DNA from 4 places in the Paenibacillus liaoningensis genome. Region 1 is predicted to be linked to each of the others. Evidence: riboswitches for the same ligand, from Rfam matches in the RefSeq annotation. Region 1 holds a riboswitch; each other region holds the start of a gene.
The links. A riboswitch is a leader RNA that binds a small molecule or an ion and turns the genes downstream of it on or off. The one in region 1 is predicted to bind cyclic di-AMP.

Region 1 (8,110 bases):
GGAGACTCTAATGAAAATGAGCATTATGCGATCGCCAGGCATGAGGTACACGGAACCTTGCAGGATATTGTCGAAGCTTGCTCAAGGCTGGTGCGACCAGCTGGGAAAGTAGCCATGGTGCATCGGCCATCACGCTTTGTAGAAATAATTGAGACGATGCGCAAGTACAAGCTGGAGCCAAAGCGGGTACAGTTCATTCATCCGAATAAAAATGGCGAAGCCAATATGGTGCTTATTGAGGCTATGCGTGATGGCAGACCGGAACTGAGGCTGCTGCCGCCAATTATGGTATATGATACTTAGCCTAGTGGAATGCTAGAAGGAGGGCTCAACAATGTTTGTGCAAAAAAGCTTTAGCGGGCCGCAGCAACACGGTGCCGGGACGTTATATTTAGTCGGAACGCCAATTGGCAACTTAGAGGATATGACCTTTCGCGCGATTCGTACGTTGAAAGAAGTGGATCTTATAGCTGCCGAGGATACGAGACAAACACGTAAGCTTCTTTCCCATTTTGAAATTGCGACACGGCTTGTGAGCTATCACGAACATAATAAACAAGCGAGTGGCAGCGAGCTTATTCGATTGCTGCAAGAGGGGCAATCGATTGCCCTTGTAAGCGATGCAGGGCTGCCTGCTGTATCCGATCCCGGTGCAGATTTGGTTGCCGAAGCGGTGGAGCAGGGTATTTTTGTCGTTCCGATACCTGGTGCGAATGCGGCATTGTCGGCTTTAATTGTATCAGGCTTGCCAACGGAGCGTTTTATGTTCGCCGGATTTCCGCCGCGAGACAAAAAGTCACTTGCGAAATGGCTGCTTCAGCTTCAAGCACAGGAAGGCACCTTGATGCTGTATGAGTCGCCACATCGCTTGCGGAAGACGCTGGATGCCATACTGGAGCATCTCGGAGACCGTCGTATCGCGATGGTGCGGGAACTGACGAAGCGTTTTGAAGAAATGGCGCGTGGTACAGTAACGGAATGTATCACTTGGATTGAGGAAAATCCGCCATTGGGAGAGTATTGCCTTATAATAGAAGGAAGCAGCTCAGATGAGAATACGGGGGAGCTTGCTGCCGCTTGGTGGGCGGAGCTGAGCATGGAAGAGCATGTACAGCATTACGAAGCAGAGCTTGGACGGAAGGACGCGATAAAAAAGGCAGCTACAGATCGTGGTCTATCAAAGCGTGATGTTTATAATGAAGTAAACCGCTAGAAAAACAAAAAATAGAGAAAAAAAAGACCTTCCTGGCCGGGTTCTAGCACAGGAAGGCAATAAGGAGTATTAAAAGGTTAGAATTAACTAGTTGAATAAGGTTATTATAACCTATTTTTTTTATTTTGTCACAGGTGAAGGCATTTCTGATAGGCAAATGTGACAAACAATTTTTCCTTTGAAGTAAGATACGTTCTCAGCGTTACCACAGAAGATACAAGCTGGCTCGTATTTCTTCAACATAATGCGCTCGCCGTCTACATAAATCTCTAGTGCATCTTTCTCTCCGATACCAAGCGTACGGCGAAGCTCGATTGGAATAACAACGCGACCTAATTCATCAACCTTACGGACAATACCTGTGGACTTCATCATAATAATTTGTTTCCCCTCTCATCAAAAAGTGTATTCGTCACTTTTCGACATAGTTTCTCTTTTTATGTCTACTATAATACCAACGTTTCCCATAATAGTCAACTGAAATTATTGAAGAAAATTGCAGCTACTAAGGGAGTTTGACTATATAGTAAGGTCATATTACTCTTACTATAGAATACAACAGCTTCGACATTTTGGAAACTGTTTTGCGACATTCTTCGACATATTTTTTGCTTTTTTATGTCGAACCAGAGAACAAAAGGAGTTGATTTGTTGAATGAACCGACAGCTATCGGAAGAGAAAGTTTTTAAGGACCCCGTTCATAAATATATTTATGTTCAGGATCAGACGATATGGGATCTAATCAATACGAAGGAGTTTCAAAGATTACGGCGTATTCGGCAGCTCGGAACGTCTTATCTTACTTTTCATGGCGCTGAGCATAGCCGATTCTCCCATTCTCTTGGCGTGTATGAAATTACTAGAAAGATTATTTCCCAATTCGAACGCAATGGTTTTCCCGGCTGGCCACAGGAGGAGCGGCTATTGGCGCTTTGCGCTGCACTGCTGCATGACGTTGGTCATGGGCCATTTTCCCATTCGCTGGAACAAGTATTCGATACGCATCACGAGCAGTGGACCTGCAGCATTTTGCTTGAGGACACCGAGGTCAATCGTATACTACGAAATGTAGCAGACGACTTTCCTGAACATGTCACTGCTGTTATTAATAAGACATATCCGAATCCAATTGTTAGCGGCTTGATTTCCAGTCAGCTTGATGCGGACCGAATGGACTATTTATTGAGGGATGCTTATTTCACAGGGGTCAATTATGGCAACTTTGATCTGGAGCGTATTCTGCGTGTGCTCCGTCCTATTAATGGAAGGATTGTTGTTAAAGAAAGCGGCATGCACGCCGTAGAGCATTATTTGATGTCCCGCTATCAAATGTATTGGCAAATTTATTTCCATCCGGTTACGAGAAGCTCGGAAATCATCCTTAGACAAATATTTCGCAGAGCGAAGGAGCTTTATGAGGGTGGGTACACATTTGGTTGGATGCCGGAGCCGCTGAAACGGCTGCTTGACGGGACAATTGGGGTTAAACAATATTTGAAGCTGGATGAGGCGTATTTGCAGACAGCCTTTATAGAATGGAGCGACGAAGGCGATGAACTGCTGGCGGAGCTATGTGATCGTTTTTTGACGCGTCGCCTCTATAAATACATCATGTTGGATAAACCGGATATTGGCCTCTTTAATGAAGTAAGACAACAATTTGCAGCGATCGGGTTGAACCCGGATTACCATATGGAAATTGATTTTCCATTTGATCAACCGTATGATGTGTATCAGCCTGATACGAAAAAAGGCGGAAAAGAAGAAAAGACGCCGATTTTGTTAATGGATAGCTACGAGGCTGTCAGTGAAATTTCCACGAAATCTGACATCATTCGTTCCATTACTGGACTTCATCAGGGCCAGTCCCATTTGTATTATCCGGAAGAGAAGCTGCGCGCTGCCGCTGATCAATTAAGCGATAAAGTACGAATGTTATTTAAAATATAGGAAAGTATATGATTTTGCCATACTTTCTCTATATTTCTCGGACTGAAACGCGCCGCCAAAGGACGGCTTTCGACCGTTTCACCATAGACTATAATATAGAAGGAGCTTGCTCAATTATGATTTCTTTATTCGACACACACACCCATTTGGACTCCCCGCATTTTGACGAAGACCGCGAAGCTGTTATCGAAAGAGCGCGTGCGGCAGGGGTGGATTTAATGGTTAATATTGGATTCAATCGGGAAACGATTCCAACAACACTTGCGCTGGCAGAAAAATATGATTTTATATATGCAGCAGTTGGCTGGCACCCCGTTGACAGCATCGATATGCTGCCGGAGGATCTGGGATGGATTGAAGAGCTTTGCTCTCATCCTAAAGTGGTAGCCATTGGCGAAATCGGACTGGATTACCATTGGGATACGTCCCCAAAAGACGTCCAGCATCGCGTATTTCGCGAGCAAATTCGCTTAGCCAAGAAGTTGAAAAAACCAATTATTATTCATAATCGCGATGCCCATGAGGATATTGTCAAGCTGCTGAAGGAGGAAAATGCTTCTGAGGTTGGCGGCATTATGCATTGCTTTTCCGGCAGTCCAGAAACGGCTCAAAAATGCCTCGATATGAACTTCTATATATCGTTCGGGGGACCGCTTACATTCAAAAATGCAAGGGTGCCAAAAGAGGTGCTTGCGATGGTTCCGAGTGACCGAATTTTGATCGAAACGGATGCCCCATATTTGACCCCTCATCCATTCCGAGGGAAACGAAATGAGACGTCTTATGTGTCGCTCGTTGCGGAAGCGGCAGCAGAAATATTAGGAAAATCGGTGGCCGAAATCGCCAATTTAACGACCGAAAACGGTAAAAAATGTTTCGGAATTGTGTAAAAACGGCTTTAAAAACGAGAATAAGTGACCTTTCCGGCGATAAAACTAATTTTTCATGCTGAAATAGACTCTCTTTTCCGTAAATATCCTAAAATTTCGCTTAAATCGGTTTTTATCTGATCTTTACAATTAGGCTCCGATGAAGGTATGATTCATTTCAGAGCTTTAAATTTTTGTATTGGATTTCCAGTTTGCGCTTAATCTTCGAACTTTGGAGAGCGGGGGAACCATGCACGATGCTGTGAGGAATTTGCGGATCACATTGCACGCGCACCTGAATTTCTTCTAGGGGTGAATTTGGCGGGGATTGCCATGAGCATTCTTCCGACGATAGGGCAGCTCTCTTGCCCGAACCCGACAGCTAACCTCGTAAGCGTTTATAGAGAGTGATCAACCTCGTGCATCCACCATTCCTGAATAGTCTATTTTGACGTTCCCGGGAAGCCACGAAACAGATCCTCTGTCGACGGGCTTTCTTTTTATTTTTGAATATTGGGTAAATCGTCGTCATAGGGTAAATCTAGGAGGTTGCAGAGGAAATATACTGGAGCGTGCTAGAAGCACGCCAATATACTATAGTCGCGTCAATGGTATCATGCGTAATTCGACGGCGGGGCTATGAAGGAGGACCGATGAAGTGGGCATTATTCAAGCAAGTGAGACCCATGGGAAACGATCATCCAGCATGTCTTTCGCATTGCGATGGAAGCGTGAAAACTTGCGTTTGATTCTTTTGAGTACTACGATCTCAATCGCTATGACTTTCATGTTTTTGGTGTTGTTGTACGGATCGGCTGACAAAAGCGTATCCGTAGTAGTGAATGGACAAGAAACCGTTGTTTCAACGAAACAATGGGTCCTGCAACGCCTACTGGATGAACAAGCTATTACAATTGGCCCGCATGACGAGGTATCTGTACCTCTGAATACGGCAGTAAAGGATGGGGACCGCTTTGAAATTAAGCATGCGGTACCGCTACTTGTAAAAGCTGATGGCAAAACATCAACGGTGTACACGACAGAGAAAACCGTGCAGGCAGCGATAAAGAAATTAAATATTCCTGTTGAAGATGATGATAAAGTATTACCTTCGCTTGGCTCGGGCGTCAGCGCGGATATGACCGTAACAGTCATTCGCGTCGATACGAAGCTAGGCAAGTCGTCCAGCACAACACCGTTCACCATTGTGAAGAAGGAAGATCCGAACCTGGAAGTAGGCAAGGAGAAGGTTGTGCAGACGGGCAAAGAAGGCGTCGTAACGATCAAAATTGAGAAGCAGTTTGAAGATGGCGTACTTGTCTCCAAGAAAGTGGTAGACAAGGTAGTCGAAACGGTTGCGGTCAATCAGGTCGTTGCAGTCGGTACGAAAAAGCCGGAGCCTAAAGTTACTGTGCTGTCGACAGCGACAACCAGCAACAATGTAACGGTAGACGGCACAACGCTCACATCCAAAAAAGTGCTCAGCAACGTCACATTGACGGCCTATTCAGCTGGCTTAGCATCAACGGGCAAGAGCGAAGGGCACCCGGACTACGGAATTACGGCCTCTGGCGCTAAAGTATCGGAAGGACGGACAATTGCCGTTGACCCGGATATCATTCCACTCGGTTGGTGGGTGTATATCGAGGGCATTGGTTTCCGCCGTGCTGAAGATACCGGAAGTGCGATCAAGGGCAATAAGATCGATGTTTATTTTGACAGTGAGAAGCAAGCTAATAAATTTGGTAAGAAAAAAGGATTTACCGTTTATGTGATTGGTCCTAACAAGCCATCGCTTAGCTAATTAGTGGTAGTTCTTTATGGATTGTGCTCTAGTTTATCGCAATCATAAGCTAAATATGACAGGATGCGGAAGAGGCCTTGCCTCTTCTTTTTGTTTGCGTCAGATTCGCTTGAATGGCCAATTGGGGTTATAATAAAACAGACGTGAATGAGCGGGTTGTTGTTGCAGCAATCGCCCATTTTTTCTGAAATATAAGATTGATAAGTTTCACATTTATAATCAGCTTATATTTCACCGCGAAACGGCAGCTTTGCCGCCAAAGGACGGCGACAGCCGTTTACGCTTGAACGAATATCCAAGATAAGTTTCCCTTTGTGAAAGGATTGTTCGATGTGATCAAGGAAATGATTGTAGTAGAAGGCAAAGAGGATACGGTAGCGATTAAGCGGGCCGTTGAAGCCGATACGATTGAGACGAATGGATCGGCCATTGGCGAGGATGTGCTGCGGCGCATCGCGCTGGCACAGGAGCGCCGTGGCGTTATTATATTTACAGATCCGGATCATGCAGGAGAGCGTATTCGTAAAATTGTCGCTCAGCGTGTGCCGGGCTGCAAGCATGCTTTTTTACCGCAGGAGCTGGCCTCCTATAAAGGGGATATCGGCATTGAGAATGCGGCGCCTGATGCGATTAGGCAGGCGCTCTCGGAGCTGCGTACAGAAACGGCTGAGAGCGTCGGGGCCATTACATGGGACGATCTGATGGCAGCTGGCTTAATTGTGCATGAAGAAGCGGCAAAGCGGCGGCTGGTTATAGGCAAGCTGCTGGGGATCGGCTATGCGAACGGGAAGCAGTTCTACAAGCGCTGCACGAGCTTCTGCATTACGCGCGAAGAGTTTGAGAAGGCGCTGCAAGCCATGGAACAACAGGAACAGGGGTGACGAAGGCGTATGACGGAGCAACAAAGCTTGAATAAAGGCGCAGTTAAGGCCGCAGAGGTAGCTACGCCTAAACGAACAAAGGAAATTATTGCGAAGTACGGGTTCTCCTTTAAGAAGAGCTTGGGACAAAACTTTCTCATCGACCAAAATATTTTAAACAATATTGTCAGCGCAGCTGAGCTTGACGAGACAAAAGGCGCGCTTGAGATCGGCCCTGGTATCGGAGCATTGACGCAGCGCCTTGCTGCAGTTGCGGGAACGGTAACGGCTGTTGAAATCGACAATCGGCTCATTCCGATTTTGCATGATATTTTCGAAGGCGAAGCGAATGTGGGCATTGTGCACGGCGATGTGCTTAAGCTCGACCTGAAGCAGCTGTTCGAAGAGCGCTTCAGCGGCGTAACGGGCGTTAGCGTCGTGGCGAACCTTCCTTACTATGTGACGACGCCGATTTTGATGAAGCTGCTGGAAGAGCGCCTGCCGCTGGAAAACATCGTCGTCATGATCCAGAAGGAAGTCGCGCAGCGGATGGCAGCAAAGCCAGGCGGCAAGGAATATGGCAGCCTGAGCGTGGCTGTGCAATATTATTGCGAGCCAAAGCTCGTCTGCACCGTTCCGCATACGGTGTTTATTCCACAGCCGAATGTGGATTCAGCTGTCATTAAGCTTGCGCTGCGGGACAAGCCGGCTGTTGATGTGCCCGATGAGGCGCATTTCTTCCGCGTCGTGCAGGCCAGCTTCGCACAGCGCCGCAAGACGCTCTACAACAATTTGACGGCGCTTGTGGGCAAGGAACAGCGGGAGGCCCTTACAACGCTGCTGCAGGGGCTTGCGATCGATCCTGCGCGGCGGGGTGAAACATTGTCGCTGGAGGAATTCGCCAAGATCAGCCGTGCATTTTTGGAAGTGGGCTGGAAAGGCTAAATAAAGATGGGCGCCGCCGGGCAATGGCCTCGGGGCGCCCGTTTGTTTTTTGCGCACACTACACGCCTTATGCCCATAGGATAGACGAAGAGGTGATTTACCTATGGAGCAAGGGGAGCTGGTCGTCCGCAAATCGTATGGCGGTGACGTGCTATTCCGCGTAGAAGCTGTTCGAACACATCATGCCCTGTTGAAAGGCACGGATTACCGATTGCTTGCGGATGCACCGATTCCTGATTTATCGGTTGTTCGCGATCCAAAAAAAGAAAAAGCTACGCAGCTGGTTCGAGTGAAAGTAAACGACTCGCTCAGCCGCATTCGTCAGCAGCATGAGCAAATGGCCGTTCAGGTGAAGGCGGATATTCGGCATGCGATGCCACAAAGCCAGCCTTTCTTCGAGGTGCCCGGCAAAGTGCTGCATTTGGACGGTGACGGCAATTATTTGCGTAAAAGCATGCAGCTGTACCA
Region 2 (8,110 bases), on a different contig from region 1:
TCAAAATAACGACGCCCATTAGCATAACCGCAAATAGCGAATTGTCCGTTCGGAACGTGCCTATCGTCTCCGGCACCCACTGCTTGCGGCTGAGTGATCCGGCTACAGCTAGCAGCGCGATCATCGACATATATCTGCCGAAAAACATCACGAGCCCGGTCGTTATATTCCAGAACGGTGTATTGTCGGCCAGCCCCTCAAACCCGGAGCCGTTGTTGGCGGCCGAGGACGTATATTCATAAAGCACCTGCGTAATGCCATGAAAGCCCGAATTGGATATAGCGCCTTGCCCCAGGTCGGTTAGAAAAGCCGCTGCCGTTGGCGCGAGAATAATAAACGGATGCACAAGAATGGCGATAGCAATGAGCTTCATTTCGCGCGGCTCTATTTTTCGTCCGAGAAATTCTGGTGTCCGTCCGACCATCAGCCCGCAGATGAACACCGTCAGCATCGCATACATCAGCATATTGACGAGCCCGACGCCTTTGCCGCCGAAGACGACGTTCAGCATCATTTGGGCAAGGGGAACGAGCCCGCCAAGCGGAGTGAGCGTATCGTGCATCGAATTGACCGAGCCGGTCGTGGCCGCCGTCGTCACCGTCGTGAACAGCGCGGACTGGGCGATGCCGAAGCGAACCTCCTTGCCCTCCATGCTGCCTTGCGAAGCGTCGATGCCGAGTGTGGCGATCAGCGGGTTGCCGCTTTTTTCAGCCGTATAGGAAATCGTAAGAAAGATCAGAAACAGCGCCATCATCGCCGAAAAAATAACCCAGCCCTGCTTGCTGCTTTTCGCAAACCGGCCATACATGAAGGGCAGCGCGGCAGGCAGTGCCCACATGGACAAAATCTCAATGACATTCGTCAGCGGGTTGGGATTTTCGAACGGATGGGCGGAGTTGACTCCGAAAAAACCGCCGCCATTCGTGCCAAGATGCTTAATCGACTCCAGCGAGGCGACTGGCCCGATGGCGATATGCTGAACCGCGCCCTCGAGTGTCGTAACGGTCAAGGTAGGGCTAAGCGTTTGCGGCACTTGCAGCGCCACAAGCAGCAGCGTAATGATAATAGCGAGCGGGAAGAAAATCCGCGTATGTGCTTTGACGAAATCCTCGAAAAAGTTGCCGAGCGTTCCGCCTTTGCTCGTAATGCCGCGCACGAAGGCGACAGCAACGGAAAAGCCGGTAGCGGCGGACGTAAACATCATCATCGTAATGACGGCCATTTGCGCAAAATACGTCAGCCCTGATTCGCCGCTGTAATGCTGGAGATTCGTATTGGTCATAAAGCTGATGACCGTATTTAGGACGAGTGTCGGCTCCATGCCGCCGATTCCATTCGGGTTAAGCGGCAGACCGCTTTGCACCCTCAGCAGTACATAGCTGACAGCTACGAGCACGAAATTGAGTGTAATAAAGCTGAGCGCATATCTTTTCCAGCTCATGCCTTGGCGATTTTTGAGCCCGATTACTGCATATATGAGCGCTTCGATTCGTCCAAACAGCTTGTCAGTACGGTTTGGAACGTTTGAAAACACGGAATATAAATAATGCCCAAGCGGCTTTGCGATCAGCATGATCATGCCGACGACTACCGCCATTTGCAAGACGTCCACAGCTGTTCCTCCCTTGCTATAAATGATGAAACGTTATTTGCTAAAATTTTTCCGGATGGAGCAAGGCGTAGACGAGATACACCAGCAAAGCTCCTGTAACGAGCAATATGACAATCATCCCCGTTCCTCCATTTCGCTAATGGACCGATCGCACCAGCGTATAAATCCGGCAATCAGCCCGAAAGCTGCGATTAAGGTCAAAGCCATTCCGATATCCAGCATAGCTGCAGCGCTCCTTATTTCGTTTTATCCCTAGTCATTTTGGAAAAAAAGGCAGCAAAAAAGAAGCCTTGGGCAAAGAGGACTCTTCACCCGCAGCTTCCTTCATCCGGGCATCATACGCCCCTGATTCGCCTGCGATAAGTGTAAGTGTGGCCTCTCCCGTTGACGCTTGCGAGGTTAGCTGTCGGATTCGGGCGCGAGAGACGCCCTACGCTTGGCACTTATCGTGCCCTTGCGATTCACCCCGTGACGCTCCCTGCCATCGTCCATTGGACAACGACAGAGAGCCGTCGATGGTTCCCCCGTTTCTGCGGCAGTGCAGAACTCAGCGTTTGAAACAAAATGCCTGCCGATGTTGCGAGTGCTATTTTCGAAAAAAAGACAACAAAAAACCACAGAGGCGTATGACGCTCTGTGGCCTGATTTACAAGGTCACAATCGTTCACCATTCCTCTCTACACCTGCGCTTACGAGGTTAGCTGTCGGATTCGGGCGGTGAGAGTCGCCCTACATTTGCCTGGAGTTTCATGACACTCCTGCAAACGATTCACCCCTGCGCTGCCAGCTTCCGACTCTCACATCGGATGGCTGCAGTGCGTTTGGTTCCCCCGCTCTTCGCCTATTGGGCGAAGACTCAGCGATCAAGCAAAAACGACTTCGTCGTCCTTCTGGGACGAGCGAAGAGCTTTGCCCTTAGAAATATAGAGAAAGGATAACGAAAACCTATACTTTCCTATATTTCAAGGTGAAACGGCTATCGCCTTCCTTTGGCGGCGCAGCGCGTTTCAGTCCGAGAAATATAAGCCTATTTATAAGTGCAAAACTTATAAATTCTTATATTTCAAAAAAAGGTTCATGCATGCTATGAATCATACTCCCCCGCCGCGATTGCTGTAAAGGAAGCTTACGCCGCAAAAGAGAGCGAATGCAGCGGATTAGTTTGATTTTAAACGCTTACAACGAGATTTATCTTTAGCAAGGTCGATTTATCTCGCGATTTCTTTAAAATATAGGAAAGCATATGATTTTTTTCTTCCTTTCTCTATATTTCATCGCGAAACGGTAGCTTTGCCGCCAAAGGACGGCTTCAGCCGTTTACGCTTGTTTACTCAAAGCACCCCCTCTTTCCAGAAAACAAGGAAACGAATATGATAAATAGCATGCTGACAGAATCAGGTGTTTGCGGCTGCTCGGCCGCGTATTTAAATAGCGGGGGGATGAACGATGTATAAAGTGCTGCTGGTAGATGATGAAGAAGAGACGCGCAGCGGGCTGCTGCACGAAATTGCATGGGAGCGCCATGGCTTTGAAATTGTGGATACGGCGGCGAACGGCAGGGAAGCGATGGAGCTGATCGAGCGTCTGGAGCCGGACATCGTAGCGACGGATATTAGCATGCCGTATATGAACGGCTTGGAGCTGGCGGAATGGACGAGGAAGACGTATCCGCTGACGCGCATCGTTATTTTTTCCGGCTATGATGAATTTGAATATGCCAAGCAGGCGATTGGCTTGCAGGTGGATGAATATATTTTAAAGCCTTTTTCCGCGCAGCAGCTGCTTGAGGTGATGGACAAGGTGAAGGAGCGGCTGGATGATGAGCGTGAGAAGCGGGAAAATATGCAGCTTTTGCAGGAGCATTACCGTACAAGCCTGCCGGTCGTAAAGGAGCTGTTCCTGTCGTCGCTGCTCACCCGCAAGCTTCCGCTGCGGCATATTGAGGAGAAGCTAGAGAAATATGAGCTGGATTTAGCGGGAGAGGCGTACATTGTGTCCGTGCTGCACACGCATGTATTGGAAGCGCTTCCCGGATTGCCGCTCCGCGCAGCGGAAAGCTCGCTTGCGGCCTCCAGCGATCTCGACCTCAAGCTGTTTGCCCTGCGCAATGTGGCGGAAGAGGTGTGGGGCAGACTCGGGCTGGGCAAAGTTTTTCTGCATCAGGATCGGGTGGCGCTGCTCGCAGTTGGACGGGGAGGAAGCGCGCAAGAGCTGATGGAGCGGACGCTGGGCGGGCTTGCTGAAATGCTGCAAAATATTCAGAAATACTTGCGTTTTCCCGTGACGATTGGGGTCAGCTCAACGCTGGCGGATGTCGCGCAGTTAAAGCAGGGCTATGAGGAGGCGCAGCAGGCGCTCGATTATCATAATTTGGTGGGCAGCAACCGGATCATCTGCATTGACGATGTAGAGACGCGCTATGTGGAGGAGCTGCAATTTGACGAGCTCAAGGAGCAGGCGCTCATTCGCTGCCTGCGCGTAGGCACGCATGAGGAGCTGAAGCAGCTGGTGGCTGCGCTTTTTGACGAGATTGAAGGCGTCCATGCCGCTTACCGGGAATACCAGCTTTACATGCTGGAGATGATGACGGCGGTCATGAAGCTGGTGAGGGAGGCAGGGCTGAACCTGTACGATATCGTAGGATACGAGCTGCAAATTTATGAGGAGCTGCAGCAGCTTAGCGGGCTGTCGGAGACGAGAAGATGGTACATGTCGCTCTGCGAGAAAATTCGCCATCATATCGCCAGCCGCAGGCAAAGCTCCTACAAGCAGCTGGTCGAGGAGGCTGTGCGTTATACGAAAGCAAACTTCCATGACAGCGAGCTGTCGATTGCCCGCTTGTGCAGCCATCTGCATATTAGCGCTGGGTATTTCAGCAGCCTGTTCAAGAAGGAGGTGAAGCTGACCTTCGGCGGTTATTTGCTTCAGCTGCGGATGGAGGCGGCGAAGGAGCTGCTGCGGGCGACGGAGCTGAAGACGTTCGAAATTGCCGAGAAGGTCGGCTTCTCGGACCCGAATTATTTTTCACTGTGCTTTAAGAAAAATGTCGGCGTCTCTGCCAAGGATTATCGCAATCAGGCGATGAATATGGATGCGCCATGAGGAAGCGCAGCATCCAGTTTCTCATTTCAGTGGCGCTGTCGGTATTTGCGGCTGCGGCGATTATAATGGTCAGCGTGCTGCTGTTCAACAAGTTTTCGCAGACGGCAGAGACGAATGCGCTGCGCAATACCCAGCAGGTCGTCGATCAGGTCAGCTACAATTTGGAGGATTATATCCAGGGCATGTCGGAAATTTACGGCGTTCTCCACGATACAATCAGCCGCAGCGGCGATGTGAACGAAGAAGAGCTGCGCAGCCAGCTGAATACGATCATCGGCATTCGGGGAGAAATTGTGTCGCTGGCCGTCATCGGGCATGACGGCGAGGTGATGATGAGCATTCCCGGCGTTGCGCTCAAGGAAAATTTGAGTCTTTACAATCAGCGCTGGTTCCAGAGCGCGCTTCAAACGCCGAACCATCTCAGCTACTCGCTGCCGCATGTGCAGAACATGTACAAAATGCAGTACAAATGGGTTGTCTCGCTGAGCAAAGGCATTACCGTAGTAAGGGGCGGGAAAACGGAGCATGGCGTGCTGCTGCTGGACGTCAATTTTAACAAAATCAATCAGCTGTCCTCGCGGGTTGTGCTCGGGAAGAAGGGCTACGTCTACATTGTGGACGAAAGTGCGGGCAATATGGTGTACCATCCGCAGCAGCAGCTCATCTACGCCGGGCTGAAAAGCGAAAACGTCGAGCAGGCGCTGAAATATACGTTCGGCAGCTTTCATGACGAATCCGGAGACGAGGATAAAATGATTACGGTGCAAACGATCGGCAACATCGGCTGGAAGGTGGTCGGAGTGTCCTTTACCGATGAGATTATTACGACAAAGCGCGAGCTGAACGATTATTTGCTGAATCTGCTGCTGCTTTTGCTTGTATTCGTCATTGCGCTGTCGTGGCTTATTTCGCGCATTATTGCCCGTCCGATCCGGCAGCTGGAGAAGTCGATGAAAAATGTCGAGCGCGGCGATTTCCATACGATGACGACCATTCGCGGGCCGCTGGAAGTAGAGCAGCTGTCCAGACGCTTCAATTTGATGGTAGCGCGAATCCGCGAGCTGATGCAGCAAATTGTTGTGGAGCAGGAGGCGAAGCGCAAATATGAGTTTGAGGCGCTGCAATCGCAAATTAATCCGCATTTTTTATACAACACGCTCAATACGGTCGTGCGCATGGTCGGCATGAACCGCAACGAGGAGGTGGTGACGACGATTACCTCCTTGTCGAAGCTGTTCCGCATCAGCCTTAGCAAAGGCAAGCCGATGATTCCGCTGGCGAGCGAGCTGGAGCATGCGCGGAACTATCTCATCATTCAAAATATCCGTTTCAAAAATAAATTCGATTATGTGTTTGACGTCGAAGAGGCCGCGCTGCCCAGCTTGTCGCTCAAGCTGATTTTGCAGCCGCTGCTGGAAAATGCCATTATGCACGGCATTGAGCCGTCTGTCGATAAAGGGTTGATTACCGTTCGGGCATGGATCGAGGCTGGGCAAGTGTACTTGCAGGTGAGCGATAATGGGCTCGGGATGAGCGGCGAGCAGCTGGCGGCGCTGCTCACGGGAGAGACCAACAGTAGTACCGCCAAGCCGTCTGGATATGCTGGAGACCGTAAGGCTGATCGTGACGGCACCATTGGAGGGGCTGCTCCAGAGGCTTCTAAAAGGTCAACCTCCGCCAATTTTGCATCGAGTTCTGCATCCAGTGCGGCTTCCGGCGCGGGCTCCGGCGTAGGCGTGCGCAATGTGCATGAGCGGATTCGGCTGTTTTACGGCGAGCCGTATGGCTTGCAGTTTGAGAGCGAGCTGGAGGAGGGAACGACCGTGACGATACGTTTCCCGTTCAAGCCAGCTGGCGCTGAAGCCGACGAGAGGAGTGAGGAAGGATGAGCGTAAAACGCAGGTTGGGACGGCTCACTATGCTGTGCATGGTGGCTATGGCTGCGCTGCTGCTGGGCTCCTGCACGACGCATCCGGCAGAGGACAGCGCCATTCAGCGCGAAAATATCGACATCAGCCTGCTGCTCAAGCGGCTGGACGGCGACTACTGGAACTCCGTCGTCATGGGCGCCGAAGCCGCATCGAAGGAGTTTAATGTGACGCTGCATATTTCCGGACCGGATAAGCAGGGCAGCCCGGAGCAGCTTTTGGAGACGGCAAAGCTTGCGCTGGTGCATCATCCTGATGCGGTCGTATTTGCCTCCGGAGACGAAGCGGTTACGACCGGCATTGTCGAGGCTAGCAAGGCAGCACGGATTCCGCTCATTGCGATTGACACGGAGACGGAGGAAGCGGGCATCAGCTCGAGCATCACGATTAATCATCATCAGGCGGGACGAGCGGTTGCCCTCAAAATGAGCGAGCTGCTGGCAGGCAAAGGCAGCGTCGCCCTGCTGACGGACGGCCTTGGGGACAACAACCAGCTGCGCCGCGAGGAGGGCATTAAGGAGGCGCTTGCCGAGGAAAGCGGCATGGCGCTTATCGGTATTGAGCCCTGCTTGGAGGCTGACGGCAACTGCCGAAGCGTCGTCAGCAGCTTGCTGGACGAGCAGCAGGTGGATGGCATATTGGCGCTTAATGTCCAAGCCGCCGTATCAGCTGCCCTTGAGGTGAAGCAGCGGGGGCTCGGCGGCAAAATTAAAATTGTCGCCTTTGACAGCTCCATGGAGCTGCTTGAGCTGCTGCAGGAGGATCAGCTGCAAGCGGTGCTGGTGCAAAATCCGTTCAGCATCGGCTATCTTGGCATCAAAAACGCCGTACTCGCTTTGCGGGGCGAGGAAGTGCCACTGCATGTAGCGATGGAAGCCAAGCTGGTAAATAGCGACACGATGTTTTGGCCTGAAAATCAGCGGGTGCTGTTTCCCTTTATCCAGAAGTAAGGAGGATTTTAATAAAAATGATGAGGATTTTACATTCGTTTCCGGCCCCGTTTCAGCCATAATGAGGACACGAAAGAGAAACAGAGCTGCACACGCTCATCAGCATGAACTAAAAATGGGGAGGTCATGATGAAATGAAAAAGGTAACGGCTGCGCTGCTGATCGGCGCATTGACGGTAGCGGCAGGCTGCTCGGCATCAAACGGCAACGCAGGGGGAAGCGAGGGCGACCAGCCGAAGGTTGGGGTCGCGATTTACAAGTTTGACGATACGTTTATGACAGGCGTCCGCAACGCGATTACGGAAGCAGCGGCAGGCAAGGTGCAGGTGGATATCGTAGACAGCCAAAACTCGCAGCCGACGCAAAATGACAAGGTTGACCTATTCATCACGAAGAAGGTCAAATCGATGATCATTAACCCGGTAGACCGCACAGCAGCGGGCGTCATTATTGATAAAGGCAAAGCAGCGGACATTCCGGTCGTCTTCGTTAACCGCGAGCCGCTTGCGGATGATATG
Region 3 (8,110 bases), on a different contig from region 1:
CCGCTTCCGGCGGCGAATGACCAGTCAGAGCTTGGTGGACTTGGCGACAAGAAAATCAGTGTTTTTGCCCGCAAAGCTCCGTATCATTATGGCTGGGACTGGGGCCCGCGATTTGTGACGAGCGGCATATGGAAGGAAGTGAGGCTCGTTGCCTGGTCAGAGGTGCGACTGACAGATCTGTATATCGAGCAGCAGGAAATCACCGCAGCCCATGCGAGCCTAAGGATTGCAGCAGAAGTGGAATGCGAGCAAGCTTGGCAAGGGGTGCTGCGGGTAAATGCCGACGGCAGGGTCTGGGAGCAGCAGGTTCAGCTGGCGGCGGGCTTGCAGACGGTGGAGCTGGCGGCATCTATTGCGCAGCCGCGGCTTTGGTGGTGCCGAGGCCTCGGCAAGCCGGAGCTGTATCATTTTGAAGTGCAGCTTATGCAAACAAAGGATGGGGTCGAGCAGCCCGTAAGCAGCCGCAGTGTAACGACGGGTTTGCGGGCAGTGAGGCTGGTAACCGATCAGGACGAGCAGGGCCATGCCTTTTATATCGAGCTGAATGGGGTTCCGGTGTTCGCGAAAGGAGCCAATCATATTCCGAATGACAGCTTCCTGCCTGACGTGACCTATGAGCGTTACCGTCATGAAATTGCGAGTGCTGCGTTATCCAATATGAATATGCTCCGGGTGTGGGGCGGCGGCATTTATGAGGCGGATGCCTTCTATGAGCTGTGCGATGAGTACGGATTGCTCGTTTGGCAGGACTTCATGTTCGCTTGCAGCATGTATCCCGGAGATGAGGCTTTTCTGGAAAATGTGCGTCTGGAGGCGGAGGAAAACGTTCGGCGTCTGCGCAATCACCCATGTATCGCCATATGGTGCGGCAACAATGAAATCGATACGGCCTGGTCACATTATGATGAAAATATGGGCTGGGGCTGGAAGCGCGACTATACGCCTGAGCAGCGCGAGCAGCTGTGGGCTGATTATGAGGCGATTTTCCACCGGATATTGCCGCAGGCGGTCGCGGGGCTTGGCAATGGTATTGCGTATTGGCCTTCTTCACCTATGCGGGGGCTGACGGGAGACGGTGAGCAGCATGCTTTCAACTTGTCGAAGAGCGGCGATATTCACTATTGGGGCGTCTGGCATAACGTAGAGCCTTTTGAAAAATACAACGTCCACGTCGGCCGATTCATGAGCGAATACGGCTTCCAATCGTTTCCTGAGCTGCAAACGGTGCAGCAGTATGCGGAAGAAGCGGACATGGCCATTGAATCGGAGGTAATGCTGGCGCATCAGAAAAACGCGCGCGGCAACCAGTTGATCAAGGAATATATGGATATGTATTTGCGCCAGCCGAAGGATTTCCCGGCATTTCTTTATTTGAGCCAGGTTTTGCAGGCGGAAGCGATGAAGACAGCGATTGAAGCCCATCGGCGGAAAAAGCCATTTTGCATGGGGTCCCTGTATTGGCAAATGAACGATTGCTGGCCTGTCGCCTCATGGGCGGGAATGGACTATTACGGGCGCTGGAAGGCGCTGCAATATTATGCGGCACGCAGCTTCCGCGACATCATGCTGTCGTTTGACTGCGCGAGCAGCGGCCGCGTCGATTGTTATGTATTGTCAGATCAAAATGAACCTTTCATCGGCGAGCTTGCGCTTGAGCTGCGTTCATTCACGGGCGAGGTGCTGAAGCAGTTTGCCGTTCCGGTATCGCTTCAGCCAAACAACGGCCATATCGCCTGCTCCTTAGAGCTGGAAGCGCTGCTTTCCGAAGGCATTCAGCCAGGTGAAGTCGTTCTTGTGGCGAAGCTAAAGCAGGGTGGACTGCTCGTGGAGGAAAAGGAGCATTATTTCAGGCCGATGAATGAGCTTGAGCTTGCGGCTCCGGCCATAAAGATCAGCGAGGTTCAAGGCAGCGGCGGCACCGCTTATGTGCTGGAGACGGATACGCTGGCCAAGCAGGTTCGACTTTCTGCGTCGATCGAAGGTATTTTCAGCGACAACTATTTCGATCTGCTGCCGAACGAACCGCGTACGATTACGTTTTACGCGCGAAATCCGCAAGGAGATCAGGCTTTCAGCGCTGCGTCGCCGGGCGAGCTGAATGTCCATTCGATGACCGATTTTATTTAAAATATAGGAAAGTATATGATTTTCCCATCCTTTCTCTATATTTCTCGGACTGAAACGCGCCGCGCCGCCAGAGGACGGCGAAAGCCGTTTCACCTTGAAAGGACAAGCGGCCGATAGAAAAAAAGGAACCTTTCCTGCCAGCTGAAACATGGCGGGGAAGGTTCCTTTGCGTTATGGTGATCTAAAATAAGCTAAAAAATAGAAAGGTAGAATAAGGAGCGGCTAAGTAAAATAGGTTCCTCAGAAGCGCCGTCGTCCGGTTCAATTTCTGCGGTCCAGCTTTTGAGATGATGAATCGCATGATCGAATAGGTTGTACACACTGTGATGATCGGCTTGCTCGCTCCGAAGCGACCGTCCTGTAATAGACAAGGTGCCGATAAAGCTGCTCAGCGCGCTGCACCACAGGCCCCAATCATTAGGGCGCTCCATCTCGTCGACAAAAGTCTCGCCAAAGCCAATGCCTTTGTCCGTCGTTACCCGCAAGCAGGCACGGTTTCCGGCGTCGTCTACATTGAGTGCTGGAATGACAAACAGCTCAATGCGTTTGACCGTAAGCTTCATTGCGTGCTTCGCCTTAGGCGGAGCGTCCGGCGCATGAAGGACAATCATATTCATCTCTCCTCACGTTCGCTTACGGAGTTAGCTGTCGGATTCGGGCCAGTGAGCTGCCCTACCAGTGCGAGATGCACCGGATTCACCCCTTGCGATTCAAGCTTTCGCTTCAACCACGTTGTTGGTTCCCCCGCTTTTTCAATTGAAAAATTAAGCGATTTAATATTAGAGTGCTAGAATTCGGCTAGGGATATATATTAAACCGTTATTCCTCAATTGTAAACCTTTTAGTAGTAAATAAAATAAATAGTACTGCTGCCTTATAGGCAAACGGGCGCTGCCGTCATTTGGTGGCAGCGCCCGTTTGCCATAGAAATAGCTGCGGATTTATCAGAAAACACCTATTTGTAGACTGACCGCTCATGTATACGTTGTTGTGAGCTAGTGCATTGGGAAAATCCAGCCAACCCATAGAGCAAGAAGAGTGAGGGTAAACAGCAGCACAGGCGGAATGATGACAAGCGTTACTTTGACATAATCCATCCAACTGATTTTTACTTTGGATTTCTGCACAAGATTCATCCAAATGAGTGAGGCTAGCGTGCCTATCGGTAAAATGAGTGAGCCAATATCGCTCCCAATGACGCTGGCGAGGTAGGCGATTTTGAGGGTAAGCGGGTCGAGGTTCATTTCAGTAAGCGTGATCGTGCCGATCATGAGTGCGGGATGATTGTTGACGAGTGTAGACATGGCGGAGACGAGCCCTCCGATTAAAATGCTTGCATTCATCAGGCTGCCAGTAACGAGCGGCTCGAACACCTGAACGAGTCCTTGCGTCAGGCCAATGTTGTGCAGGCCATAAATAATGATATACATGGCGAAGGCGAATATGAGTATATGCCAGGGGATTTTACGCAAAATGTCGTTCGGTGGCATTTTCAGGTAAATCCAGCGCCAACAAAGGAGCAGCAAGGAGCCGAAAACAGCGACCCACTCAACGGGGATGTGCAAATAGGATGCAGCAAATAAGCTGAGCCGAACGGAGAAGACGAAAAGCAGAATCGATTTCATAAAGCGGCTGCTGTATTTGGGCTGTGCAGGCTTGCTTCCGGCAGGAGTGAGTAAAGGATGGTAGCCAGAGTGAATAGGGACGATTGAAATCGTATGGGGTACTTCCCGGGGAAGCTGATGGTAAAAGTAGAGGAACAGCAGCAAGGTGAGCAGCAGCAGACCTAGTGTAGCGGGGATAAACATCATGACGGTATGCATGTACAAATCCATGCCGACGATTTTCAGCGCAATCAGATTTACAATATTGCTGACTCCGATGGGAGCGCTGGAGGCGGTAGCGATTAATGCTCCTGAGAGTAGGTATGGAATTTTTTGGTGGTTTTTCAGTCCCATGTGATGCAGCATAATGAGCAAAATCGGGGTTGTGATAAGAATGCTGCCGTCATTGTTGAAAAATAGCGTCATCAGAAAACACATCAGGTTTACATACCAGAACAATCTGAGTCCTGAGCCTCGTGCTCGAATAGCAAGCCCTTCGGCTGCCCAGATGAAAAAGCCGAAGCTTTCTAGCACGATAGCCATGACGATCGTTGCCATAATAGTGATGGCAGCTCCGCTTACAGTGGCGCTAATATGCGCTAGGTCCGACAACGAGATGACTCCGCTCAATAGGACGAGAATGGCGCCAAACGTAGCAGGAATGGCTTCATTCAGCCCTCTGGGTCGCCACAAAATGAGCAAAATAGTGAAAAGGAAAGCAAACAGGGACACGATAATGGAAGGTAGCGAGATCAAATGTTAATCACCTCGAATTCTTGATTAAATTCATAGTGAAGCAGCAAAGGGTTATTCATTTGCGGCAGCAGCAGTATGCTGAGCGGTTTCTATGCTAATGCTGTCATAGCGATTATCTGTTGCCGTAGAGGATAGGGTTAGAATAGTAGGCTGTTTAATCGGTGGAGGAGGCTTAAGAATGAAATAGAGGGACAGGCCTGATGAGCAAATAATGAAGACAGTAAGCAATCGGGTTTCCTCCTTTCTAGTGATAACGCATATGAGGACAATTATCATGGGGAGATACGAATAATATATTTATATGTGGCCTACTGATAGAGGGTACTAGACGTTAATAGTAGATTGCTATAATTCCGCGAAGCGTCCCCCACTCCGAAAACACAAAACAACCCCGGCCCGATGGAGGGCCGAGGCTGCTTCGTTAACCTTTTACTTGGATATGGACATAGGCGCTACCCAATTGGATGACCATTGCTGCAATTCGCGAATGACCGGCTCCAGTGCGTGTCCCTTTTCAGTGAGCGAATATTCAATGCGAACTGGAATGTCTGGAAAGACGGCGCGGCTTACAATGCCCTCAACTTCAAGATCCTTAAGCCGCTCAGACAGCAGTCTGCCGCTAATGGGAAGGGCGCCTTGAATGCAGCTGAAGCGCTGCGGCCCGGACAGCAACTGATAAATGATCAAGCCGGTCCATCGTTTGCTTATAATGTCCATCCCTTTGTGCAGGCGCGGACAAAGCCCGGATTTCTCCATGTAGATCACCTCATTATAACTTGCTATTAAGTATAGCTTTAATAGTATTTATATACAAGCAAACTTTTTGAACGCTCATAACTTGACGTAATGGAATTTCAAATATATAATTAGTTACTAATGGTAAGCGAAAATTTGTTCCCCTATGATTGTTAATAAGGCAAGGTGCATGTATAGCAGATGAAGCTTAGCCTTTCAACCTATTATATCAAATACAGATGAAGAAGGTGCACACTAATGATTAAACCATCCATTCGTTCTATTATAAATGACAAAATAAAAACAATTGAAGGCGATTCATACGATATCCACGTTGTCGGACCGATTCAGCTCCCGGTTGAGCTTGATGGCGAGACGAAGATTTTCCAGTGGTACAGCTGGCTGAAGCGTGAGAAAAATAGCGCGCAGGACGAAGCAGATCTATACAGCGAGCTGGCAAATGGGCATTATGCGGAGCTTCAGCAATCCAGCGTGCTCGTCTATGGCGATTTTGCCGAAGGCGAAGATGCGCTGATTCGCATGCACAGCATTTGCCATACGGGCGATATTTTTGGCAGCCAACGCTGTGATTGCGGCTTTCAGCTTAAGCAGTCGATGCGAATGATTACCGAGCATGGAACGGGTGCCTTATTTTATTTGGCCAATCATGAAGGCCGTGGCATTGGCTTGTTCAGCAAGGCAATGGCTTACCTGCTTCAAGAGGAAGGACTGGATACGGTTGATGCGAACTTGGAGCTGGGCTTTGCCGAGGACGCTCGCGATTACAGCGAATCCATTGCAGTCTTGAAGCTGCTTCGCTCGCAGCCCGTATCGATTATTACGAACAACCCGCGCAAAGTGGAGGCGCTTCGTGATGCTGGCATGCACATTGCCCGCCGTGTTCCGCTTTGGGGCCAAACCTCGGTCTACAATGAGAAGTATTTGACAACAAAGGTTGTGAAGTCAGGGCATTATTCGGCCGAAGCCCAGCATGAGGATAATCAGGTCAAAGCGCTGTAAGATCAGGAGATATTTTGAAGATAAGTTAAGGATACGGATGTGTTTTAAAAAAAGTTTGCGCGGAGGCCTGCTTCCGCGCTTTTTTGCCGTAACTTCCGCTCTGTTCATGCGTCTATTGGATATTGACGATAATGTGGCATATACTATTAGGGTGAGAGGGCTAGGTGAACATGACGATTGAGGTGAATAACGACGTGCGTAGTCGTAACTATAGATGGAATATTTTGGTTCTTATTTTTGCATTATTCATTGCAGGCTGCAGCGGCAACAATAAAAATACAGAGGAACGACGGGATTCCCATGCTGGGGCTCAGGTTTCGCCAGTTGTTCAAGGTGTCCCCCAAGAGAAAGACAATTTGCTGGAGCAATACCGCCAGACGGTGCAAAATGCGAAGGAGCCGTTCGAAATAGTCTCATTCCTGAACGAAAATATGTCGAAAGCGGGACAGGAGCGGGCGGATACGATGATACGCGAGCTGAATGCGTATTATAACAATGATCTAGAACGAACGCAGGACGCTTTTTTTGAAAATAATGTGCAGGAGGTGCTGCTCCAGCAGCAATGGCCGATTACGGCTTCCAACGCCGCCGAAATTCAGGATGCCGCTGTGAAGCAGCTTGTTATTACGAAGCTGATGGGCGGCTACAAGCTGATTATGGTAGAGGGCACCATTTATCCGATCATTGATTTTGAATTGCAAAAGGTTTACAAAAATTACGTATCACAGCAGATGAACGATTATATTTTTTTGCGGGCGGTAGAATCCAATGAGGTATCAGCGAAGGATGCCGGACTGATCATAACGTGGGACAAGCTGGCGAATCGCGCCGTTTTGTCGGAAAACTATATTAAGACGTACCCAAACTCAGCAGAGCGCCCGGAAATCGAGCAGCTTTATTTAAACAGCTACTTATCGATGTATATTTATGGCCTCAATAATACGCCCATATTCGATATGGAAACGTATCGGCTGCTCAGCGAGGTCAAGGCGAGCTATCAAAAGCTGGTGAAGGAGCACCCGGAAACGGTAACGGCTCAAATTGTGTCTCAGTTTTTGGATGTGCTGGCGACGACGGATGAGCAAGTTTACAACCGGATCAATGGACAGCAGATGGATATCCGGGCGGTCAAGCAATTTCATGAACGTTTTCAGGCGAAAGCAGAAGAGCTGCTTGGTGCTTAAAAAGGCCGATTTATGACGTCAGAAACGGGCAAATTTCTTTTGCGTTTCATAGGCATTTCAAGTATGATGGATGTTAAAGATTAGCGACGTACAGTCAGAAGGAGCCTTTACATGAATTCAAAAACAAGTCATTGTAAAATCGTCGATTGCACTATTCGCGATGGCGGATTAGTAAACAACTGGGATTTCAGCGTAGAGTTTGTCCAGCACTTGTACAAAAGCCTGAACGATGCTGGCGTTGATTATATGGAAATTGGCTATAAAAACTCGCCAAAGCTGCTCAAAGGCGCAGAAAGTGCCGGTCCTTGGCGTTTTCTGGATGACGAGTTTCTGAGAACCGTTATTCCTAACAAAGGAACTACGAAGCTGTCTGCACTCGTTGACGTAGGCCGTGTAGACGAGAACGATATTTTGCCGCGCAGCGAAAGCTTGCTTGATCTGATCCGTGTCGCTTGTTATGCGAAAGATGTGGACAAGGGTCTTGAGCTGGTTAAACTATTCAGTGACCGTGGCTATGAGACGACGCTGAACATTATGGCCTTGTCGAATGTAATGGAAAACCAACTGCTGGAAGCGTTCGAATTGATCAATGACAGCGTTGTTGATGTTGTGTACATCGTCGATTCCTACGGCAGCCTGAAGCCGAATGATGTAAGCTACTTGACGGAAAAGTTCCGCAAGTAT
Region 4 (8,110 bases), on a different contig from region 1:
GGTGCTGGCAGACCGAGAGCTGATTGATTATTTGGAAAGCATGAAGCGGGCCCGCAACATTCATACCTCGACGCTTGACCAATCGCTGCTCTATCAATATTTGCATAATGGCAATCTGCACAAATATTTGAAGCGGGCGCGGGCGGAATACAAGCGTAAATACGAGCTGACGCTGCAAGCCTGCAAAGCCTATGTTCCCTATGAGACGCTGTCGGGAGATGGTGGGCTGCATCTGTTTGTGACCTTTCGGGAAGCGTGCAAGGTGCGGGAGCTTCTGGAGGCGTGCTCACAGCAAGGCGTTATTTTTACTTTAGGCCATCATTTCTTTACGGATGGACGGGGCGGTAATACGCTGCGTCTAGGGTTTTCCCGCGTGGCGGATGAGGATATTGTGCATGGTATTCGAATTATCGGCGATACGGCAAAACAGCTGTGGGGCCTTTCATAAGGAATAGAGCGACAACTATACATTTGATTATTTTGAAAAGGGGATGCAGGCATTATGGTGCAGTATAACGTTTCACCGCTTGTAAAGAGCTTGCCCGCTTCGGGCATTCGCAAGTTTTTCGATATGGCCGGGCAGGATGAAAATATGATTTCGCTGGGCGTGGGCGAGCCGGATTTTGCAACACCGGAGCGCGTGCGCGCCGCGTGCATACGAGCGCTGGAAAGCGGTCAGACGATGTACACGCCGAATGCCGGACTCATGGAGCTGCGCGAGGAAATCGCCCGTTATTTGGCGAGCAGCTTTGAATTAAATTATGAGCCGAAGGATGAGATTCTCGTGACGGTGGGCAGCAGCGAGGCGATTGATCTGGCGATGAGAACCTTGATTTGTTCGGGCGACGAGGTGCTGATCCCGGTTCCAAGCTATATCGCTTATTCGCCCATTGTAGCGCTGCAGGGCGGCAGTATTGTAAACGTTGAGACGCATGAGCATGAGCAATTCAAACTAACGGCACAATCGCTGCGGGAAAAAATCACCCCGCGCTCCAAGGTGCTGCTGATCAACTATCCGAACAATCCAACGGGTGCGGTCATGTCCTATGAGGATTGGCTCCCCATTGCTGAGCTGGTGAAGGTGCATAATCTGATCGTCGTATCCGATGAGGTATACGCGGAGCTGACTTATGAAAGCCAGCATGTGAGCATCGCATCGCTGCCTGGCATGCAGGAGCGGACGATCGTCATAAATGGCTTCTCGAAAGCTTTTGCCATGACAGGCTGGCGTATTGGTTATGCCTGCGGCCCTGTGGAAATTATTTCGCAAATGCTGAAAATTCATCAATACACAGCAATGTGCGCGCCTATTATGGGACAGATTGCTGCTCTGGAATCGCTGCGCAGCGGATTGGCAGACAAGGATCTAATGAAGGAGGCTTACAAGCAGCGCAGGGCGATGTTCGTGGGCGGCTTGCAGCAGCTTGGGCTTTCCTGCCATATGCCGGAAGGGGCGTTTTATGCTTTTCCATCCATCGCCCATACGGGACTAAGCTCGGAGCAGTTCGCCTTCAAGCTCATGAAGGAAGCGGGCGTGGCCGTTGTGCCAGGGCATGTTTTTGGACCAGGCGGTGAAGGGCGCATCCGCTGCTCCTATTCGGTATCATCAGCAAAGCTGTCGGAGGCTTTGGAGCGAATGGGCTGCTACATGAGCCAGACGAGGCAGGCTGACCCGTTGCAGCAGTTGGAGCGGGTCGGCGGTTGATGGGAACGGAGCGGAAAGGGCTAAGGAAGGGCTAGGAAAGGAAGCGGAAAGGAAGAGGAGGGGGGAGAGAGACGCTAGGCTTCTTCCCCTCCTCCGTAAACCATGCAATGAAATTCCGCCGCGCCTTGCGGTGTCGGGCGGATATACGTGTCGGTAATGCGGAAGCCTGCCTTCTCGTATACACGAATAGCACGTGCATTCCAGGTCAGCACCTCCAAATCCAGCTCGCTGTTTGGAGCGCGGCGGCGAGCCTCCTCTACCAGCAGCGCAACAAAGGCGGTGCCTGAGCCCCTGCTGCAAAGCTGTGGGTGAAGACCCAATCCAAGCCGCAGCACTTCATCCCCCAGCGGGAAAAACTGTGCAAAACCAGCGAGCTCCCCGCGATCGTCTAAAATAGCAGCATATTGCCTCTGGCGCAGCTCGGGATCACCGAACTCCATTTCGGCTTGCTCCATAACCTCCCATGCGGGCCATTGATAGATGCCGTAAGGCGGCTCATACCGCCAATCGCACAACTGCCGGGCATGGGATGCATCCATTGCGGCAACCTTCCAGCCAAATGGCGGCTGGGCGCCAGCAGGTGCAGCATTTGCTTTTGTCATCATTATACAATCTCCTTATAAACCTCAATCGCGCGGGCGCGTGAAGCTTTCAAATCAACGATGGCATGCGGCTGCGGCAGGTGGATTCGCTTATCAGGCAGATGGGCAAGCTCCGGCAGCCAGCGTCTAATGTAAGTGCCGCCCGGATCATGTGTTGCGGACTGCGTAGCCGGATTCATAATGCGAAAATATGGCGCGGCGTCGTAGCCGAGTGACGAGCTCCAAAGCCAGCCGCCTCGGTTCAGTGTATGATCATAATCGGCGAGCTGGCGGCGGAAATACTGCTCGCCCAACGTAAATGGGCATAACAGATTTTTCGTCAAAAACATGGCGGTAACCATCCGCAGCCGATTCGGCATTTCCCCCGTTTCATTTAGCTGCTTCATAGCGGCGTCAATAACAGGAATGCCCGTTTTTCCTTCGCTCCATGCCTCGAAATGCTGATCGCTTAGCGCAGATAAATCAAACTTCTGCTCATATCGGTAGAAGTCCTCATTGTATTTTCCTTGATATAGAAAAAAATCCCGCCATGCCAGCTGTCTAATCCACGCCTCGGCTCCAAACTGCTGCTGCGCCGCTTCGTAGGCTTGCCGTGCTGACAGCGCTCCCGTATTCAAATAACGCGCCAAATGGCTCGTCTGGTCGTCCGCAAACTGGTCGCGGCCGCCTTCATAGCCAGACAGGCGTTGATTTAGAAATTGCTCCAGCACCTCGGCTGCATGGCTCGCGTGGGATTGGCCGCGCCCGGCTGAGTCATCTATCTGCTGAAAGGCTGCCGCAGCCAGATGCTCCCGCGGAAGACTGAAGCGCTCTGCCATGCTGGCATCTATATTTTTCAGCGTATTAAGCTGCTGCAGTGTTGTCTCGCCCGCAGGGGAATAGTGGCTCTGCATAAAGGCTTGCCACATGCGGTAAAACGGCGTAAATACCTTGTAAGGCTCACTGCGCCGAGAAAACGTATGGAGCTCCTCCAAATCGGCCAGCGGCGCATCGTCGAGCGTCATCCAGCGGCGTCCCGCTGCGCGTACAACCTGCTGAATACCGTGGTCGCGTGCCCTTGCATAAGGCGTTGCCAGAAAACAGCAAAGCCGCAAGCTATTTGTCCGAAGACAAACAACTGCGGCTTTGCTGATTGAGACAGCAGCTTTTCGTTATGTAAGCGAAAAAAGCGTGGCCTGGCTCTATTGCTCGCTTGCGTACTTGTCGTAAGCGTCTTGGCTCATAACGCGTGTAGCTGATACGTAACGATCAGCATAATAAGACTCGCTAAGTTTGCTAATAATAACGCCTCTGCTCGAGGAAGCATGTGCAAACTTTCCATCGCCTACGTAAATACCAACGTGGGAGATGCCTTTGCCGCTCGTGTTGAAGAATACGAGATCGCCAGCGATCAGGTCACTCTTCTTCACTTCACTGCCATCGTTCGATTGGGCTTGGGAAGTACGGGAAAGATCGATGCCCATTTTGTCGAAAACATACTTCGTAAAACCGGAGCAGTCGAAGCCTTTCGTAGTCGTTCCGCCGCTTTGGTACGGTGTGCCGATCAGATCAGCGATAACACCATCCATCTTCGAACTCGCGAACACGCTGCCTGCTTGGAAAGCAAGCATTAATACAAGACCAACGAGTAGTGCAGTAACCTTCTTCAAAATTTGAAACTCCTTCCGGTGCCGACGAGGTTAGCTGTGGGGTTCGGTTGTGAAGGTTCCCTATGATTTCCAAGACACTTGAATCAAGCCGTCCAAGCATCGAAATCAATTCACCCAAAGTGGTTCCCCCGTATTTCTATACCTTTGCGGTATAAAAAATTAGGCTGGTTTAATTTTGCTCTGCGCTAATAATTCGTTTTTTTCATGTGATTTCCTTCTATATGAATGAATTTCTAATAATTCTCATGTAACCTTTTGGCTCAATTTTGCGTTAAAACAAGTTTCTTGCCTAATAAATGTTCGATCTATCGCCGTTCTTGGGCAAAAAAACATTTTGTCAGTTTATATGAGAAATAGGCAGCTAATATGCTATGAATCGTGTGAATAGGCAAGAATTATAGCGTAAAATGAAGATTTAGAGAGTTTGAGCTAGGTCGCCATATAGGCTGGGAAGTAAATGGAGGCTTTACCTGCAGGTGCAGGATAACGGCAAAAAACCGATTTCGGCCTTTTGGCCGCAATCGGTTTTTTTATGAGAAGGGCTTTAGAAAAATGAGAATACTAAATGAGAATTAGGTGGGGTTGCCCTCATTTTTCTAAGGGTCTCAGCTCTGCTTTGATTGCAGGCAATCGTATTGGGCAGCGAGCGTCCATACTTTTAACAAGGTGCGCAGCAGATGATAGGCTTGATGCATGATGAGTGCCAGCATGCCTGCCCAAGCATAGGAAAGCCCAGACACAGCGAGCGAAGCGGCAACAGCCAGCAGCCACATCAGCAGAGAGAGGCCGGCATAAGGGAAAAGATTTCGGAGCGCATGGCTGAGCCAGCGCAAGGAGCCCGTGCCGGAGGCGGCGCCGAACTGCATAGCGAGCAGCAGCAGGTGAACGAGGAAGCTCCATAGCAGCCAGCCGCCAAAGCCCGGCAGCGTGCCTTGCAGCAGCTCGCCCAGCGAATGGCCCTCCATAAGCAGCTTGAAGGCGCGAGGCAGCAGGAACCAGCCGGGTGCGAAAATAAGCAGCGTGCGCAGCCAATAGAGCAGCGTCACGGGCTTCCAAGCTTTGCGAATGCCTTGAAGAAACTGTGTTTCACCTGTTTCGCCCATATGATGCAGCGAGTAGAGCAGCCCCGCATTGAACAGCGGCGTCAGCAGCATGCGGGCAGCGAACAAGCCGCCCAGAAGCCACAAATAAGGATTGATCAAATCCGTCTTCGTCAATTGAAACTGGGCCTCGCTGAAGAATAGCGACACGGCCGAGTCAGACGGATGCTGGAGCGGAAAGCGCCGCAGCAGCGGCAGTACAGTCATATCAACAAAACGGTAAAGGAAAAATCCCCATAATAGCTGGTAAAGGAATAACAGAATGACGATATAGAAATGGCGGATAGCGAGCCGCCAGCCTTGCTTCATATGCTGCTTCATTTTTCAACCTCCTCTCTACCAGCCTACGGATCCGAGCAAGCCTTCGATGAGCTTCGTCAGGCCGAGGCTCCATCGAATGCGCGACTGCTCGGGCACTTCTGCGCGCATAAAATTGTTAATATGCTTGTTGTCCAGCACATTGCTGTTTTTCGGGTCAACCGCCACCCAGGCAAGCGGAGCAGCATGCACAACCTTGTACTGGATATGCGACTCGGCGGCATCCCATGTTTTCGAAATCTTTTCGCCGTCGGTAAAGGAGAATACGAGCGGGATTGGCCCATTTTGCCCGCCATTGCGCTTAATCAGCACGGTAGACTCGTACTCCGTTTGGCCATCCTGCTCCACTTCATTCACTCGAATAGCCTCTACTGAAAAATCCGCCATCAGGCTGCCGTATACATACTGGTGGAAGTAGTCCTGCCATTTTTCCTTCGTAATCTGCTCAACGACACGCTGGAAATCAGACGTGGTTGGATGCTTGAATTTGTATTTTTGAAAATATGTGCGCATAATTTTTGACATCGTCTTTGCTCCGACCTGCTTCTCAATGCCGACCAGCACAAGCTTGGCGCGCATGTATACATTTTCCGCGTACTCATCGCTGTTGTGATAAGCCCATGAAGGCTGCTTCAGCGGGGCAGGGGCCGTAATATAGCTGGCTTCCATAGCCAAGTTAGGCTCAACGCCATAGGCGTTCTCCATCACCTTATCCTCCGCATAAGAAGTAAAGCCTTCGTCGAGCCACGCTTCTTCGAACTCGTTCGATGCAACCATCCCGTACCAATACTGATGGCCAATTTCATGTACAACGGTGCGCTCGAGGCTGTAGCCAGGGTTATCGGATTCAGCAGCTAAAGCGGTTACGAGCGTTGGATACTCCATGCCGCCTGCACCATTCGCACCCTTCGGAGGGACGATAATGGACAGCGTCGAATACGGATAATCGCCGTACCACTCCGCGTATTTGGACAGTGCTGATTTTGCTGCATGCATATAGCGGTCTTTCAGCCCTTCGTGGGCAGGGTCCAAATAAAGCTTAATGCGAACACCCGGAATACCCGTTCCTGACAATGTGTCCTCCGCATATATGAAGTCCGGCGAGGCTGACCAAGCAAAGTCATGCACGTCTTCGGCATAGAACTGATAGGTGCTTGTGCCATTTTGCGTCACAGCTTCCCTGGTCTGAATGCCGGTAGCAGCGACCGCAAAGTTTTCTGGCACTGTAATCTGGGCGCTGTACAAGCCAAAATCGCTGTAAAACTCCGAATCGCCATGATACTGGTGGACGTTCCAGCCTTCATTCGTTCGGCCGCGTGTGCCAGCCAGTTCATAAACAGCAAGCTTCGGAAACCACTGGCCCGCCATAACAAAGCTCCCGGAATAGCCCATGCGAGCGAACACCTCGGGCAGCTTGACCTCATAGGTCATGGAGAGTGTTACTGATTTGCCCGGTGCGACTGGAACCGGAAGATTGAGCTTCGTCAGCGTAAAGTCGTCCGTATTTCCGTCATCGGGCTGAACATAATGCAGACGGGGAAGCAAGCTCTCGCCCTCCAGCGTTTGCAAGGTAAGCAGCTTCATATAACCTTGGCTGTCGACCGTGGCCTTATCACCCCGCAGCTGACCGCCAGACTCGCGCATGAACGTCGACTTTTCGGACTGAAAGGCATTGGGGTACAGATGAAAATACAGCTCGGACACCGTTTTTTTGCCTGGGTTCGTCCAAGTTACGGTCTGGGAGCCATCTAAATATCGGATATCCTCCCGAAGCGCCACTTGCATGTTGTATTGGACGACTCTTTTGCTAAGCGTCTGTACCGTTTCGATCTGGGCAGGGTCGGGCTGTGCTGGCGGTGCCGGGGCAGGCGGCTTGGCCGTTTGCGGAGCAGCTTGCTCTACTGCTGCTGTCGTGAGATCGGCAATGCCAATCGGGTCTGTGGCGCCAGAGGCGTACGTATACTGGGATAACCAAGCGTTGCCGAAGCCATGATGCAGCGACAGTCCGAGCAGGACGGCCGAGAGCATAATGAGCGCGATTCGTTTGAAAGGTCCTGGAGTCATTGAACGTTTCCCTCCCGTTGACAAGCATCTACAGCATGTATATGTCGGCTTGTACCGGAATAGTCTTGTGGATTTTTGCAGCGGCGCTGATGAAGGCGTGTAAAGCGGCAGCCGCTTGCGGATTCGGCAGGAAATTGTGCCGTGTGCGCTTGTGTTATTGGGGAAAAACGTTCAAAATGGAAAGGAGAGATTGGCTGCAAGCTGCTGCGGCAGTACAATAGATGAAATGTGACGAGAGGACGTGTACGAACGGATGGAACAGCAAGGACAACCGGAGAAAAAAGAAAAGAAATCACTCGCGCTTAACGTCGTGAGCAACAAACAGCATAAAGGCTTTGGTGCAGGCACCATCGACCTAAGCCAAGTATCCTGCGTTATTATTGATGCGGGCGTCGCTTATATCGACGACGGCGCGATGCATGCCAAAAGCAAAGTAGAGCGCGGCATCAAGTTTTCTCCTAATAAAGAGGATACGCCTAATGGCCGCCAATGCTGGATTGTATGGGTTGCGGTAGAACGTGGAGAGAACGGCACGAACTACGCTGGCGCAACCGCTTGCGAAATGTGGATTGACACGGAAGCACGCCGCGGCTGGAAAATTCTCGCTGACCATGTCAACAAGCTTGATCATGCGATTAAGCGCCGCTACAACTTGGGCGAGCTGGGTGCGGA

Region 2: it holds a riboswitch for cyclic di-AMP, as region 1 does, so the genes downstream of both, kdpF (K(+)-transporting ATPase subunit F) here and AC6B99_RS32010 (resuscitation-promoting factor) in region 1, are expected to answer to the same signal.
Region 3: it holds a riboswitch for cyclic di-AMP, as region 1 does, so the genes downstream of both, AC6B99_RS08370 (hypothetical protein) here and AC6B99_RS32010 (resuscitation-promoting factor) in region 1, are expected to answer to the same signal.
Region 4: it holds a riboswitch for cyclic di-AMP, as region 1 does, so the genes downstream of both, AC6B99_RS27400 (C40 family peptidase) here and AC6B99_RS32010 (resuscitation-promoting factor) in region 1, are expected to answer to the same signal.

What each region holds. Positions count from the first base shown of each region.
Region 1 is NZ_JCAALU010000031.1:7,314-15,423, forward strand. It holds gene AC6B99_RS31985 (tRNA1(Val) (adenine(37)-N6)-methyltransferase) at 1-303, shown strand, start outside; gene rsmI (16S rRNA (cytidine(1402)-2'-O)-methyltransferase) at 335-1,213, shown strand; gene AC6B99_RS31995 (AbrB/MazE/SpoVT family DNA-binding domain-containing protein) at 1,334-1,588, opposite strand; gene AC6B99_RS32000 (HD domain-containing protein) at 1,869-3,164, shown strand; gene AC6B99_RS32005 (TatD family hydrolase) at 3,281-4,054, shown strand; cyclic di-AMP (ydaO/yuaA leader) riboswitch at 4,239-4,446, shown strand; gene AC6B99_RS32010 (resuscitation-promoting factor) at 4,692-5,837, shown strand; gene rnmV (ribonuclease M5) at 6,170-6,718, shown strand; gene rsmA (16S rRNA (adenine(1518)-N(6)/adenine(1519)-N(6))-dimethyltransferase RsmA) at 6,728-7,642, shown strand; gene yabG (sporulation peptidase YabG) at 7,746-8,110, shown strand, end outside.
Region 2 is NZ_JCAALU010000009.1:44,672-52,781, forward strand. It holds gene kdpA (potassium-transporting ATPase subunit KdpA) at 1-1,612, opposite strand, end outside; gene kdpF (K(+)-transporting ATPase subunit F) at 1,653-1,730, opposite strand; cyclic di-AMP (ydaO/yuaA leader) riboswitch at 1,986-2,175, opposite strand; cyclic di-AMP (ydaO/yuaA leader) riboswitch at 2,284-2,484, opposite strand; gene AC6B99_RS14655 (response regulator) at 3,059-4,714, shown strand; gene AC6B99_RS14660 (cache domain-containing sensor histidine kinase) at 4,711-6,603, shown strand; gene AC6B99_RS14665 (substrate-binding domain-containing protein) at 6,600-7,592, shown strand; gene AC6B99_RS14670 (galactose ABC transporter substrate-binding protein) at 7,727-8,110, shown strand, end outside.
Region 3 is NZ_JCAALU010000005.1:115,697-123,806, forward strand. It holds gene AC6B99_RS08365 (beta-mannosidase) at 1-2,127, shown strand, start outside; gene AC6B99_RS08370 (hypothetical protein) at 2,319-2,738, opposite strand; cyclic di-AMP (ydaO/yuaA leader) riboswitch at 2,743-2,908, opposite strand; gene AC6B99_RS08375 (arsenic transporter) at 3,123-4,487, opposite strand; gene AC6B99_RS08380 (winged helix-turn-helix transcriptional regulator) at 4,917-5,243, opposite strand; gene AC6B99_RS08385 (GTP cyclohydrolase II) at 5,481-6,242, shown strand; gene AC6B99_RS08390 (hypothetical protein) at 6,407-7,426, shown strand; gene AC6B99_RS08395 (aldolase catalytic domain-containing protein) at 7,538-8,110, shown strand, end outside.
Region 4 is NZ_JCAALU010000020.1:69,223-77,332, forward strand. It holds gene AC6B99_RS27380 (aminotransferase-like domain-containing protein) at 1-448, shown strand, start outside; gene AC6B99_RS27385 (aminotransferase class I/II-fold pyridoxal phosphate-dependent enzyme) at 503-1,705, shown strand; gene AC6B99_RS27390 (GNAT family N-acetyltransferase) at 1,780-2,310, opposite strand; gene AC6B99_RS27395 (FAD-binding domain-containing protein) at 2,310-3,401, opposite strand; gene AC6B99_RS27400 (C40 family peptidase) at 3,489-3,959, opposite strand; cyclic di-AMP (ydaO/yuaA leader) riboswitch at 3,961-4,132, opposite strand; gene AC6B99_RS27405 (hypothetical protein) at 4,562-5,377, opposite strand; gene AC6B99_RS27410 (M1 family aminopeptidase) at 5,393-7,438, opposite strand; gene AC6B99_RS27415 (YwhD family protein) at 7,692-8,110, shown strand, end outside.